DNA from 3 places in the Paenibacillus sp. GL_099_B genome. Region 1 is predicted to be linked to each of the others. Evidence: a T-box and tRNA genes for the amino acid it is inferred to sense, from the RefSeq annotation. Region 1 holds a T-box; the other regions hold tRNA genes.
What was found. The T-box of region 1 lies ahead of ileS (isoleucine--tRNA ligase). A T-box ahead of a tRNA ligase gene usually reads a tRNA of that ligase, here a tRNA-Ile.

Region 1 (3,229 bases):
CGCTTTATAAGGCGCTTTGCCTGTCAAAAGTGTAGATACGGCCAGCAAGCTGTAGAACCAGCCGCGTGTTTGGTCAATTCCTTCACAGATCATGTCTGCCGGATATTGCTGTTCGAAGATTTCTTTATTTTCAAATGGATAGTGCTGCTGAGCAAACGGCATGGAGCCGCTGTCGAACCAGACATCGATCACTTCCGGTGTACGTTTCATTTCATATTTGCCACAAGAGCTCATGACTTTGACGTCATCTACATACGGCTTATGCAGCTCCAGATTCTCAGGCACGTCCCCAATGGCACGAGCACGCAGTTCAGCGATGCTATGCGGTGCGAATTGTTCACCCGTCTCTTCACATACCCAGATGTTCAGTGGCGTTCCCCAATAACGGTCACGGCTGATATTCCAGTCTACGAGATCTTCAAGGAACTTCCCGAAACGCCCGTCACGAACGTGGCCCGGGTACCAGTCTACTTCACTGTTATTGGCGATCAGCTGATCCTTGATTGCCGTTGTTTGGATAAACCAGCTGTCCATTGCATAGTACAGAAGTGGTGTATCACAACGCCAGCAGAACGGATAGCTGTGCTCATATTTTTCTTTGCTGAACAAACGTCCTTTTTCCGACAGGTATCTTACGATATCAATATCGCAATCCTTGACAAAACGTCCGGCAAAATCAGTTACCTGTGGCACAAACTTGCCTTCCAGGTCCACCATATTCACAAAACTGATGCCATTCTCACGACATACACGATAGTCATCTTCACCATGTGCAGGTGCCATGTGTACAATCCCTGTACCACTTGCATCGGTTACAAACCCTGCGCCCAGGATGATGTTTGCTTTCTCAGCCTGCACGTAGTTGAACGGAGGATCATACGTTTTGCCAACCAGGTCAGAACCTTTCAGGGCACCGATAACTTCATACTCACCTTTGGCATCCTTCATGACTTTCTCAACGAGATTGGTCGCCATGATGTACACTTCGTTGTCCTGACGAACACGGGAGTAGTCCATATCAGGGTTCACGGCAAGCGCAACGTGTGAAGGCAATGTCCAAGGGGTCGTTGTCCAGGCAAGCACGAATTCGCCGCTGTCCTCCAGCTTGAATTTGGCTGTAGCACTGAGGTCTTTCACGTCTTTATACCCTTGCGCTACCTCATGGGAGCTAAGTGTAGTCTGGCAAGACGGACAGTAAGGACTCACACGGTGACCACGGTACAGCAGGCCTTTTTCATGAATCGTCGCCAGAATGTTCCACACACTTTCGATGTAATTGTTGTCGAGTGTGATATATGGATTATTCATGTCTGTCCAGTAACCGATACCTTCCGTCAGATCGCGCCATTGTTGTTCGTATTCGAACACGCTAGCTTTACATTCGTTAATGAATTTTTCCACGCCATAATCTTCAATTTCCCACTTGTGAGAGATACCCAGCTTTTTCTGAACACCCAGTTCTACAGGCAGACCATGTGTATCCCAGCCTGCTTTACGAACGACGCGGTAACCCTTCATCGTGTTATAACGTCCCACGAAATCCTTGATTACTCGGCCCAGTACGTGACCGATATGTGGTTTACCATTGGCTGTAGGCGGTCCCTCATAAAATACGAAGTTCGGCTTGCCTTCCCGGTTTTCGATGGATCTTTTGAATGTATTCTCTGTTTTCCATTTGTTTAACACACGTAGTTCTCTGGCACGTGCTTTCTCTTTGACGTCAACTCGTTGCATGATAATCTTCCTTTCAAGTATGGATTGTGGACCGTCCACAAAAAGCGTTTCAATCCCCCTAAATCCCCCTTACCAAGGGGGACCCCATAGGCGCTCCGCCCTCTGGACACCCGGAATGGGTTGTCTTTGGCGGGAACTGCGGCGGCGTTGGCGAGGGTGTGTATGTTGGAGTCGGCCCTCTTGCGGCTGTCCCCTTCGGGAACGCCGCAGGGCCTTGCCGCGAGAAGGGAGTTGCCGGACGCTTCGCTCCTCCGGCGGTTGGCTCTCTCCTTGAGGTCCCTTCGGGCCTCATGCACGTTCGCCTTAGCGAACCCCAGTGCCGGACGCTTCGCTCCTCCGGCGCTGGCTCTCTTCTTGAGGTCCCTTCGGGCCTCATGTACGTTCGCTGCTTTTTTTGGACACAAAAAAACCTCATCCCTGGAAAGGGACGAGGTTATGCTCGCGTTACCACCCTAATTCTGTTCATCACAAACCACATCCAATATAATTGGGTATGCTCTGTCATCAACAGCGCTTATGCCCCGCTTAACTACAGCAGGGTGCCGATATAACGTTCGGCTCACGGTTTCGCTTACACACGGCCAATCCTTCACCGCTTCAGCGTCACTTCTCCGGGGAGATATTCGGCTATAACTCATCCATTGGCTTGCACCAAACGCCAACTCTCTGAGGGATGAGATCATAACGTACTGAACCCGTCATGGAATCACTATTCATTATGAATATAGTTATAGCCTCTTTACAGGCAAAAGTCAACCAGGCGGATAGACTAATAAATTTCCTTCATTTCCCGCTCACGGTCACGGACTTCCTGCTCCCGGCTCTCCAGCGCTTCCCAACCATCCTGAGTCAACAGTTCAAGCTGTGCTTCCACAAGTGTACGGAAACGGGCACGATAGATAGACGCCTGCTTTTTCAGCTCTTCGACTTCCAAAGCAATTTTGCGTGATTTTGACAAAGATTCGTTTACGATCCGGTCCGCATTTTTCTCGGCTTCCTTCACGATCAACTGTGCTTCTTTTTTCGCATTGTTCTTCACATCATCCGCAGCTTCCTGCGCAATGATGATCGTTTTACTCAGCGTCTCTTCAATCGTTGCAAAATGATCAAGCTTCTCCTGAACGGACAGCAACTGATTGCTCAGCTCTTTGTTTTCGCGAATGACGCCTTCGTAATCTTTGATGACTTGATCCAGGAATTCATTGACCTCATCCTCGTCATACCCGCGCAAGCGTCGGGAAAATTCCTTGTTGTGTATGTCCAGCGGCGTTAATGGCATGCTGTCCACCTCCTGTAAAAGTTCCTTCCCGGACTGAGAAGGTTTGCAGCATATGGGTTCCACCCAAGGGGCCGTATATGTGATGCCCAATCCTGGCACGAATACGGAATGCAGGATCAGACTCTGATCCTTTGGCGGTCATATCAACCTTTGCACTTTAATGTATATCGGAAACACCGAGTGTTTTTTGCACCTTTACCTTAAACATTTCGACAA
Region 2 (3,229 bases), 2.5 Mb from region 1:
CTCGAACCTTCGACACCCTGATTAAAAGTCAGGTGCTCTACCAACTGAGCTAATGACTCAAACTAAAAACTAAAATGGCTGGGGATATAGGATTTGAACCTATGCATGACGGAGTCAAAGTCCGTTGCCTTACCGCTTGGCTAATCCCCATTAAGAAAACATGGGGCGATCGAGGGGAATTGAACCCCCGAATGCCGGATCCACAAACCGGTGCGTTAACCACTTCGCCACGATCGCCATAAGCTATCCCTTACATTCGCTGAGAGTATCTCAGTATTCCCATCTGAAACTACAATATACATTCTATTATAAATTCAGAGGTAAATGCAATAAATGGTGCCGGCGAGAGGACTTGAACCCCCAACCTACTGATTACAAGTCAGTTGCTCTACCAGTTGAGCTACACCGGCACGGTGTAAAATGTTACTTGAGTAAAAATGGCGGAACCGACGGGATTCGAACCCGCGATCTCCTGCGTGACAGGCAGGCATGTTAGGCCAACTACACCACGGTTCCAGATCACTTTCTTCAGAGAAAGTATAATTGCGGGGGCAGGATTTGAACCTGCGGCCTTCGGGTTATGAGCCCGACGAGCTACCGGGCTGCTCCACCCCGCGTCGTTATTTAAAAACTATATGGTGGAGGCTGAGGGGATCGAACCCCCGACCCTCTGCTTGTAAGGCAGATGCTCTCCCAGCTGAGCTAAGCCTCCATATATATGACCCGTAGGGGATTCGAACCCCTGTTACCTCCGTGAAAGGGAGGTGTCTTAACCCCTTGACCAACGGGCCACAGTAACAAAATTCTATCTGGCGGAGAGAGAGGGATTCGAACCCTCGAGACGCTTTTGGCGCCTACACGATTTCCAATCGTGCTCCTTCGACCAACTCGGACACCTCTCCTGAATGGCTCCCCGAACAGGGCTCGAACCTGTGACAACTCGATTAACAGTCGAGTGCTCTACCAACTGAGCTATCAGGGAATGGTGGAGCCAAGCGGGATCGAACCGCTGACCTCCTGCTTGCAAGGCAGGCGCTCTCCCAGCTGAGCTATGGCCCCATGTTTCACTGTGGTTTAAAACTATATGGTGGGCCCTGGTGGACTCGAACCACCGGCCTCACCCTTATCAGAGGTGCGCTCTAACCAACTGAGCTAAGGGCCCCAATATATTTCCCTTTTCCTTACGAGGGGGGCAAAAAAAATACCCCAAAGGGAATTCGCTTGGCGGCGTCCTACTCTCCCAGGACCCTGCGGTCCAAGTACCATCGGCGCTAGAGGGCTTAACGGTCGTGTTCGGGATGGGTACGTGTGGAACCCCTCCGCCATCGCCACCAAACGCATAGCTTAGCTTACATTCAGAGATCATTCTCTGAAAACTAGATCCGAAACGAAATTTGCGATTTATAACTTGCATATTGGATAAGCCCTCGACCGATTAGTACTGGTCAGCTCCATGCATTGCTGCACTTCCACCCCCAGCCTATCTACCTCGTCGTCTTCAAGGGGTCTTACATACTGGGAAATCTCATCTTGAGGGGGGCTTCACGCTTAGATGCTTTCAGCGCTTATCCCTTCCGTACATAGCTACCCAGCGGTGCTCCTGGCGGAACAACTGGTACACCAGCGGTACGTCCATCCCGGTCCTCTCGTACTAAGGACAGCTCCTCTCAAATTTCCTACGCCCACGACAGATAGGGACCGAACTGTCTCACGACGTTCTGAACCCAGCTCGCGTACCGCTTTAATGGGCGAACAGCCCAACCCTTGGGACCTACTTCAGCCCCAGGATGCGATGAGCCGACATCGAGGTGCCAAACCTCCCCGTCGATGTGGACTCTTGGGGGAGATAAGCCTGTTATCCCCAGGGTAGCTTTTATCCGTTGAGCGATGGCCCTTCCATGCGGTACCACCGGATCACTAAGCCCGACTTTCGTCCCTGCTCGACTTGTAGGTCTCGCAGTCAAGCTCCCTTATGCCTTTGCACTCTTCGAATGATTTCCAACCATTCTGAGGGAACCTTTGGGCGCCTCCGTTACTCTTTAGGAGGCGACCGCCCCAGTCAAACTGCCCACCTGACACTGTCCCCGCACCGGATTACGGTACCAGGTTAGAACCTAGATACGATCAGGGTGGTATCCCAACGGTGCCTCCACGCAAGCTGGCGCTCACGTTTCAAAGGCTCCCACCTATCCTGTACAGATCGTACCCAAATTCAATATCAAGCTGCAGTAAAGCTCCATGGGGTCTTTCCGTCTTGTCGCGGGTAACCTGCATCTTCACAGGTATTAAAATTTCACCGGATCTCTCGTTGAGACAGCGCCCAAGTCGTTACGCCATTCGTGCGGGTCAGAATTTACCTGACAAGGAATTTCGCTACCTTAGGACCGTTATAGTTACGGCCGCCGTTTACTGGGGCTTCGGTTCACAGCTTCGGATTGCTCCTAACCGCTCCCCTTAACCTTCCAGCACCGGGCAGGCGTCAGCCCGTATACTTCGCCTTACGGCTTCGCACAGACCTGTGTTTTTGCTAAACAGTCGCTTGGGCCTTTTCACTGCGGCCCCCTCGTGCTATTCACACTACCGGGGCACCCCTTCTCCCGAAGTTACGGGGTCATTTTGCCGAGTTCCTTAACGAGAGTTCTTCCGCGCGCCTTAGAATTCTCTTCTCGCCTACCTGTGTCGGTTTGCGGTACGGGCACCATCACCTGGCTAGAGGCTTTTCTTGGCAGTGTGAGATCATGACCTTCGCTACTATAATTTTCGCTCCCCATCACAGCCCAGCCTTACGATGTGCGGATTTGCCTACACATCAGCCTCACTGCTTAGACGGACATCCATCAGTCCGCGTCACTACCCTGCTGCGTCCCCCCATTGCTCATAACGGCTTACGGTGGTACAGGAATTTCGACCTGTTGTCCTTCGACTACGCCTTTCGGCCTCGCCTTAGGTCCCGACTTACCCTGAGCGGACGAGCCTTCCTCAGGAACCCTTAGGCTTTCGGCGGATCAGATTCTCACTGATCTTTTCGTTACTCATACCGGCATTCTCACTTGTATAATGTCCAGCGCTCCTTACGGTACACCTTCAACCCTTATACAACGCTCCCCTACCCCTGATGCAAAGCATCAAGCCATAGCTTCGGTGGTGTGTTTAGCCCCGTTACATTTTCGGCGCAGAGTCACTCGACCAGTGAGCTATTACGCACTCTTTCAATGGTGGCTGCTTCTAA
Region 3 (3,229 bases), 2.4 Mb from region 1:
TCTAAGGCGCGCGGAAGAACTCTCGTTAAGGAACTCGGCAAAATGACCCCGTAACTTCGGGAGAAGGGGTGCCCCGGTAGTGTGAATAGCACGAGGGGGCCGCAGTGAAAAGGCCCAAGCGACTGTTTAGCAAAAACACAGGTCTGTGCGAAGCCGTAAGGCGAAGTATACGGGCTGACGCCTGCCCGGTGCTGGAAGGTTAAGGGGAGCGGTTAGGAGCAATCCGAAGCTGTGAACCGAAGCCCCAGTAAACGGCGGCCGTAACTATAACGGTCCTAAGGTAGCGAAATTCCTTGTCAGGTAAATTCTGACCCGCACGAATGGCGTAACGACTTGGGCGCTGTCTCAACGAGAGATCCGGTGAAATTTTAATACCTGTGAAGATGCAGGTTACCCGCGACAAGACGGAAAGACCCCATGGAGCTTTACTGCAGCTTGATATTGAATTTGGGTACGATCTGTACAGGATAGGTGGGAGCCTTTGAAACGTGAGCGCCAGCTTGCGTGGAGGCACCGTTGGGATACCACCCTGATCGTATCTAGGTTCTAACCTGGTACCGTAATCCGGTGCGGGGACAGTGTCAGGTGGGCAGTTTGACTGGGGCGGTCGCCTCCTAAAGAGTAACGGAGGCGCCCAAAGGTTCCCTCAGAATGGTTGGAAATCATTCGAAGAGTGCAAAGGCATAAGGGAGCTTGACTGCGAGACCTACAAGTCGAGCAGGGACGAAAGTCGGGCTTAGTGATCCGGTGGTACCGCATGGAAGGGCCATCGCTCAACGGATAAAAGCTACCCTGGGGATAACAGGCTTATCTCCCCCAAGAGTCCACATCGACGGGGAGGTTTGGCACCTCGATGTCGGCTCATCGCATCCTGGGGCTGAAGTAGGTCCCAAGGGTTGGGCTGTTCGCCCATTAAAGCGGTACGCGAGCTGGGTTCAGAACGTCGTGAGACAGTTCGGTCCCTATCTGTCGTGGGCGTAGGAAATTTGAGAGGAGCTGTCCTTAGTACGAGAGGACCGGGATGGACGTACCGCTGGTGTACCAGTTGTTCCGCCAGGAGCACCGCTGGGTAGCTATGTACGGAAGGGATAAGCGCTGAAAGCATCTAAGCGTGAAGCCCCCCTCAAGATGAGATTTCCCAGTATGTAAGACCCCTTGAAGACGACGAGGTAGATAGGCTGGGGGTGGAAGTGCAGCAATGCATGGAGCTGACCAGTACTAATCGGTCGAGGGCTTATCCAATATGCAAGTTGTAAATCGCACATTTCGTTTCGGATCTAGTTTTCAGAGAATAAACTCTGAGATGTAAGCTAAGCTATGCGTTTGGTGGCGATGGCGGAGGGGTTCCACACGTACCCATCCCGAACACGACCGTTAAGCCCTCTAGCGCCGATGGTACTTGGACCGCAGGGTCCTGGGAGAGTAGGACGCCGCCAAGCGAAACCCCTTTGGGGTATTTTTTTTCGGTTTTTCATAGGGGCCCTTAGCTCAGTTGGTTAGAGCGCACCTCTGATAAGGGTGAGGCCGGTGGTTCGAGTCCACCAGGGCCCATAGTAATACCAGATATACTAAAGTGTATGGGGCCATAGCTCAGCTGGGAGAGCGCCTGCCTTGCAAGCAGGAGGTCAGCGGTTCGATCCCGCTTGGCTCCACCATTCCCTGATAGCTCAGTTGGTAGAGCACTCGACTGTTAATCGAGTTGTCACAGGTTCGAGTCCTGTTCGGGGAGCCATTAAGGCCCGTTGGTCAAGGGGTTAAGACACCTCCCTTTCACGGAGGTAACAGGGGTTCGAATCCCCTACGGGTCATAGCTATATTTATTAGCTTAAAAAAGGGATGAGAATCCCAAAGGTTCGTCGGAGGATAAACTTCGTTAGCAATGGCTTCGCAGTCTCGAACGAAGTGAGAGTATCCCCTACGGGTCATATATATGGAGGCTTAGCTCAGCTGGGAGAGCATCTGCCTTACAAGCAGAGGGTCGGGGGTTCGAACCCCTCAGCCTCCACCATATCATTTTCTGAATAACGACGCGGGGTGGAGCAGCCCGGTAGCTCGTCGGGCTCATAACCCGAAGGCCGCAGGTTCAAATCCTGCCCCCGCAATTATACTTTCTCTGAAGAAAGTGATATGGAACCGTGGTGTAGTTGGCCTAACATGCCTGCCTGTCACGCAGGAGATCGCGGGTTCGAATCCCGTCGGTTCCGCCATCTTGATTTTGCTTCAGGGATGAGAATCCGTTTTTGGGTTCGTCGGAGTATTCACTTCGAGAGCATCAGCTTCGCAGTCTCGAACGAAGTGAGAGTATCCCGTCGGTTCCGCCATTTTAATCTTTACATGAGGAAGTTGTTCACTTAATCTGCTATATGGCACCGAACGCCTTAGATAAAGTGCAACGTATCAAGATTAAACTTTATTGTGGCTCGGTAGCTCAGTCGGTAGAGCAGAGGACTGAAAATCCTCGTGTCGGCGGTTCGATTCCGTCCCGAGCCACCATTTATCACAACTTAATATGCCGGTGTAGCTCAACTGGTAGAGCAACTGACTTGTAATCAGTAGGTTGGGGGTTCAAGTCCTCTCGCCGGCACCATGTAATCCTGGAGGATTAGCGAAGCGGCCAAACGCATCAGACTGTAAATCTGCTCCCGTACGGGTTCGGTGGTTCGAATCCATCATCCTCCACCAGTTTTTTGAGTCATTAGCTCAGTTGGTAGAGCACCTGACTTTTAATCAGGGTGTCGAAGGTTCGAGCCCTTCATGACTCACCATTATATGCGCGTGTGGCGGAATTGGCAGACGCACTAGACTTAGGATCTAGCGTCTTTGACGTGGGGGTTCAAGTCCCTCCACGCGCATCCTTTATAAGCGGACGTGGCTCAGCGGTAGAGCATCGCCTTGCCAAGGCGAGGGTCGCGGGTTCGATTCCCGTCGTCCGCTCCAATATTTTGCGCCCTTAGCTCAGCTGGATAGAGCGTTTGACTACGAATCAAAAGGCCGGGAGTTCGAATCTCTCAGGGCGCGCCATTATAACTTCATATGCCGGCGTGGCGGAATGGCAGACGCGCTCGACTCAAAATCGAGTGGGAAACCGTGGAGGTTCGAGTCCTCTCGCCGGTATAGATAACGGGATGTAGCTCAGCTTGGTAGAGCACCTGGTTTGGGACCAGGGGGTCGCATGTTCAAATCGTGTCATCCCGATTTTTACATGCGGGTGTAGTTCAATGGTAGAACT

Region 2: it has a tRNA-Ile gene. The T-box ahead of ileS (isoleucine--tRNA ligase) is inferred to sense a tRNA for this amino acid. The anticodon was not compared.
Region 3: it has a tRNA-Ile gene. The T-box ahead of ileS (isoleucine--tRNA ligase) is inferred to sense a tRNA for this amino acid. The anticodon was not compared.

Annotation. Positions count from the first base shown of each region.
Region 1 is NZ_CM174430.1:4,970,919-4,974,147, forward strand. Features, by position in the region: gene ileS (isoleucine--tRNA ligase) at 1-1,734, opposite strand, end outside; T-box leader at 2,155-2,445, opposite strand; gene AC3ITG_RS22630 (DivIVA domain-containing protein) at 2,504-3,013, opposite strand.
Region 2 is NZ_CM174430.1:331,948-335,176, reverse strand. Features, by position in the region: tRNA gene AC3ITG_RS01630 (tRNA-Lys) at 1-59, opposite strand, end outside; tRNA gene AC3ITG_RS01625 (tRNA-Gln) at 76-150, opposite strand; tRNA gene AC3ITG_RS01620 (tRNA-His) at 162-237, opposite strand; tRNA gene AC3ITG_RS01615 (tRNA-Thr) at 335-410, opposite strand; tRNA gene AC3ITG_RS01610 (tRNA-Asp) at 439-516, opposite strand; tRNA gene AC3ITG_RS01605 (tRNA-Met) at 544-617, opposite strand; tRNA gene AC3ITG_RS01600 (tRNA-Val) at 637-712, opposite strand; tRNA gene AC3ITG_RS01595 (tRNA-Glu) at 720-791, opposite strand; tRNA gene AC3ITG_RS01590 (tRNA-Ser) at 811-902, opposite strand; tRNA gene AC3ITG_RS01585 (tRNA-Asn) at 907-982, opposite strand; tRNA gene AC3ITG_RS01580 (tRNA-Ala) at 984-1,059, opposite strand; tRNA gene AC3ITG_RS01575 (tRNA-Ile) at 1,086-1,162, opposite strand; rRNA gene rrf (5S ribosomal RNA) at 1,220-1,336, opposite strand; rRNA gene AC3ITG_RS01565 (23S ribosomal RNA) at 1,416-3,229, opposite strand, start outside.
Region 3 is NZ_CM174430.1:297,836-301,064, forward strand. Features, by position in the region: rRNA gene AC3ITG_RS01310 (23S ribosomal RNA) at 1-1,242, shown strand, start outside; rRNA gene rrf (5S ribosomal RNA) at 1,323-1,439, shown strand; tRNA gene AC3ITG_RS01320 (tRNA-Ile) at 1,478-1,551, shown strand; tRNA gene AC3ITG_RS01325 (tRNA-Ala) at 1,580-1,655, shown strand; tRNA gene AC3ITG_RS01330 (tRNA-Asn) at 1,657-1,732, shown strand; tRNA gene AC3ITG_RS01335 (tRNA-Glu) at 1,737-1,808, shown strand; tRNA gene AC3ITG_RS01340 (tRNA-Val) at 1,933-2,008, shown strand; tRNA gene AC3ITG_RS01345 (tRNA-Met) at 2,029-2,102, shown strand; tRNA gene AC3ITG_RS01350 (tRNA-Asp) at 2,130-2,207, shown strand; tRNA gene AC3ITG_RS01355 (tRNA-Phe) at 2,418-2,493, shown strand; tRNA gene AC3ITG_RS01360 (tRNA-Thr) at 2,512-2,587, shown strand; tRNA gene AC3ITG_RS01365 (tRNA-Tyr) at 2,597-2,682, shown strand; tRNA gene AC3ITG_RS01370 (tRNA-Lys) at 2,690-2,765, shown strand; tRNA gene AC3ITG_RS01375 (tRNA-Leu) at 2,772-2,852, shown strand; tRNA gene AC3ITG_RS01380 (tRNA-Gly) at 2,863-2,937, shown strand; tRNA gene AC3ITG_RS01385 (tRNA-Arg) at 2,945-3,021, shown strand; tRNA gene AC3ITG_RS01390 (tRNA-Leu) at 3,036-3,114, shown strand; tRNA gene AC3ITG_RS01395 (tRNA-Pro) at 3,122-3,195, shown strand; tRNA gene AC3ITG_RS01400 (tRNA-Gly) at 3,205-3,229, shown strand, end outside.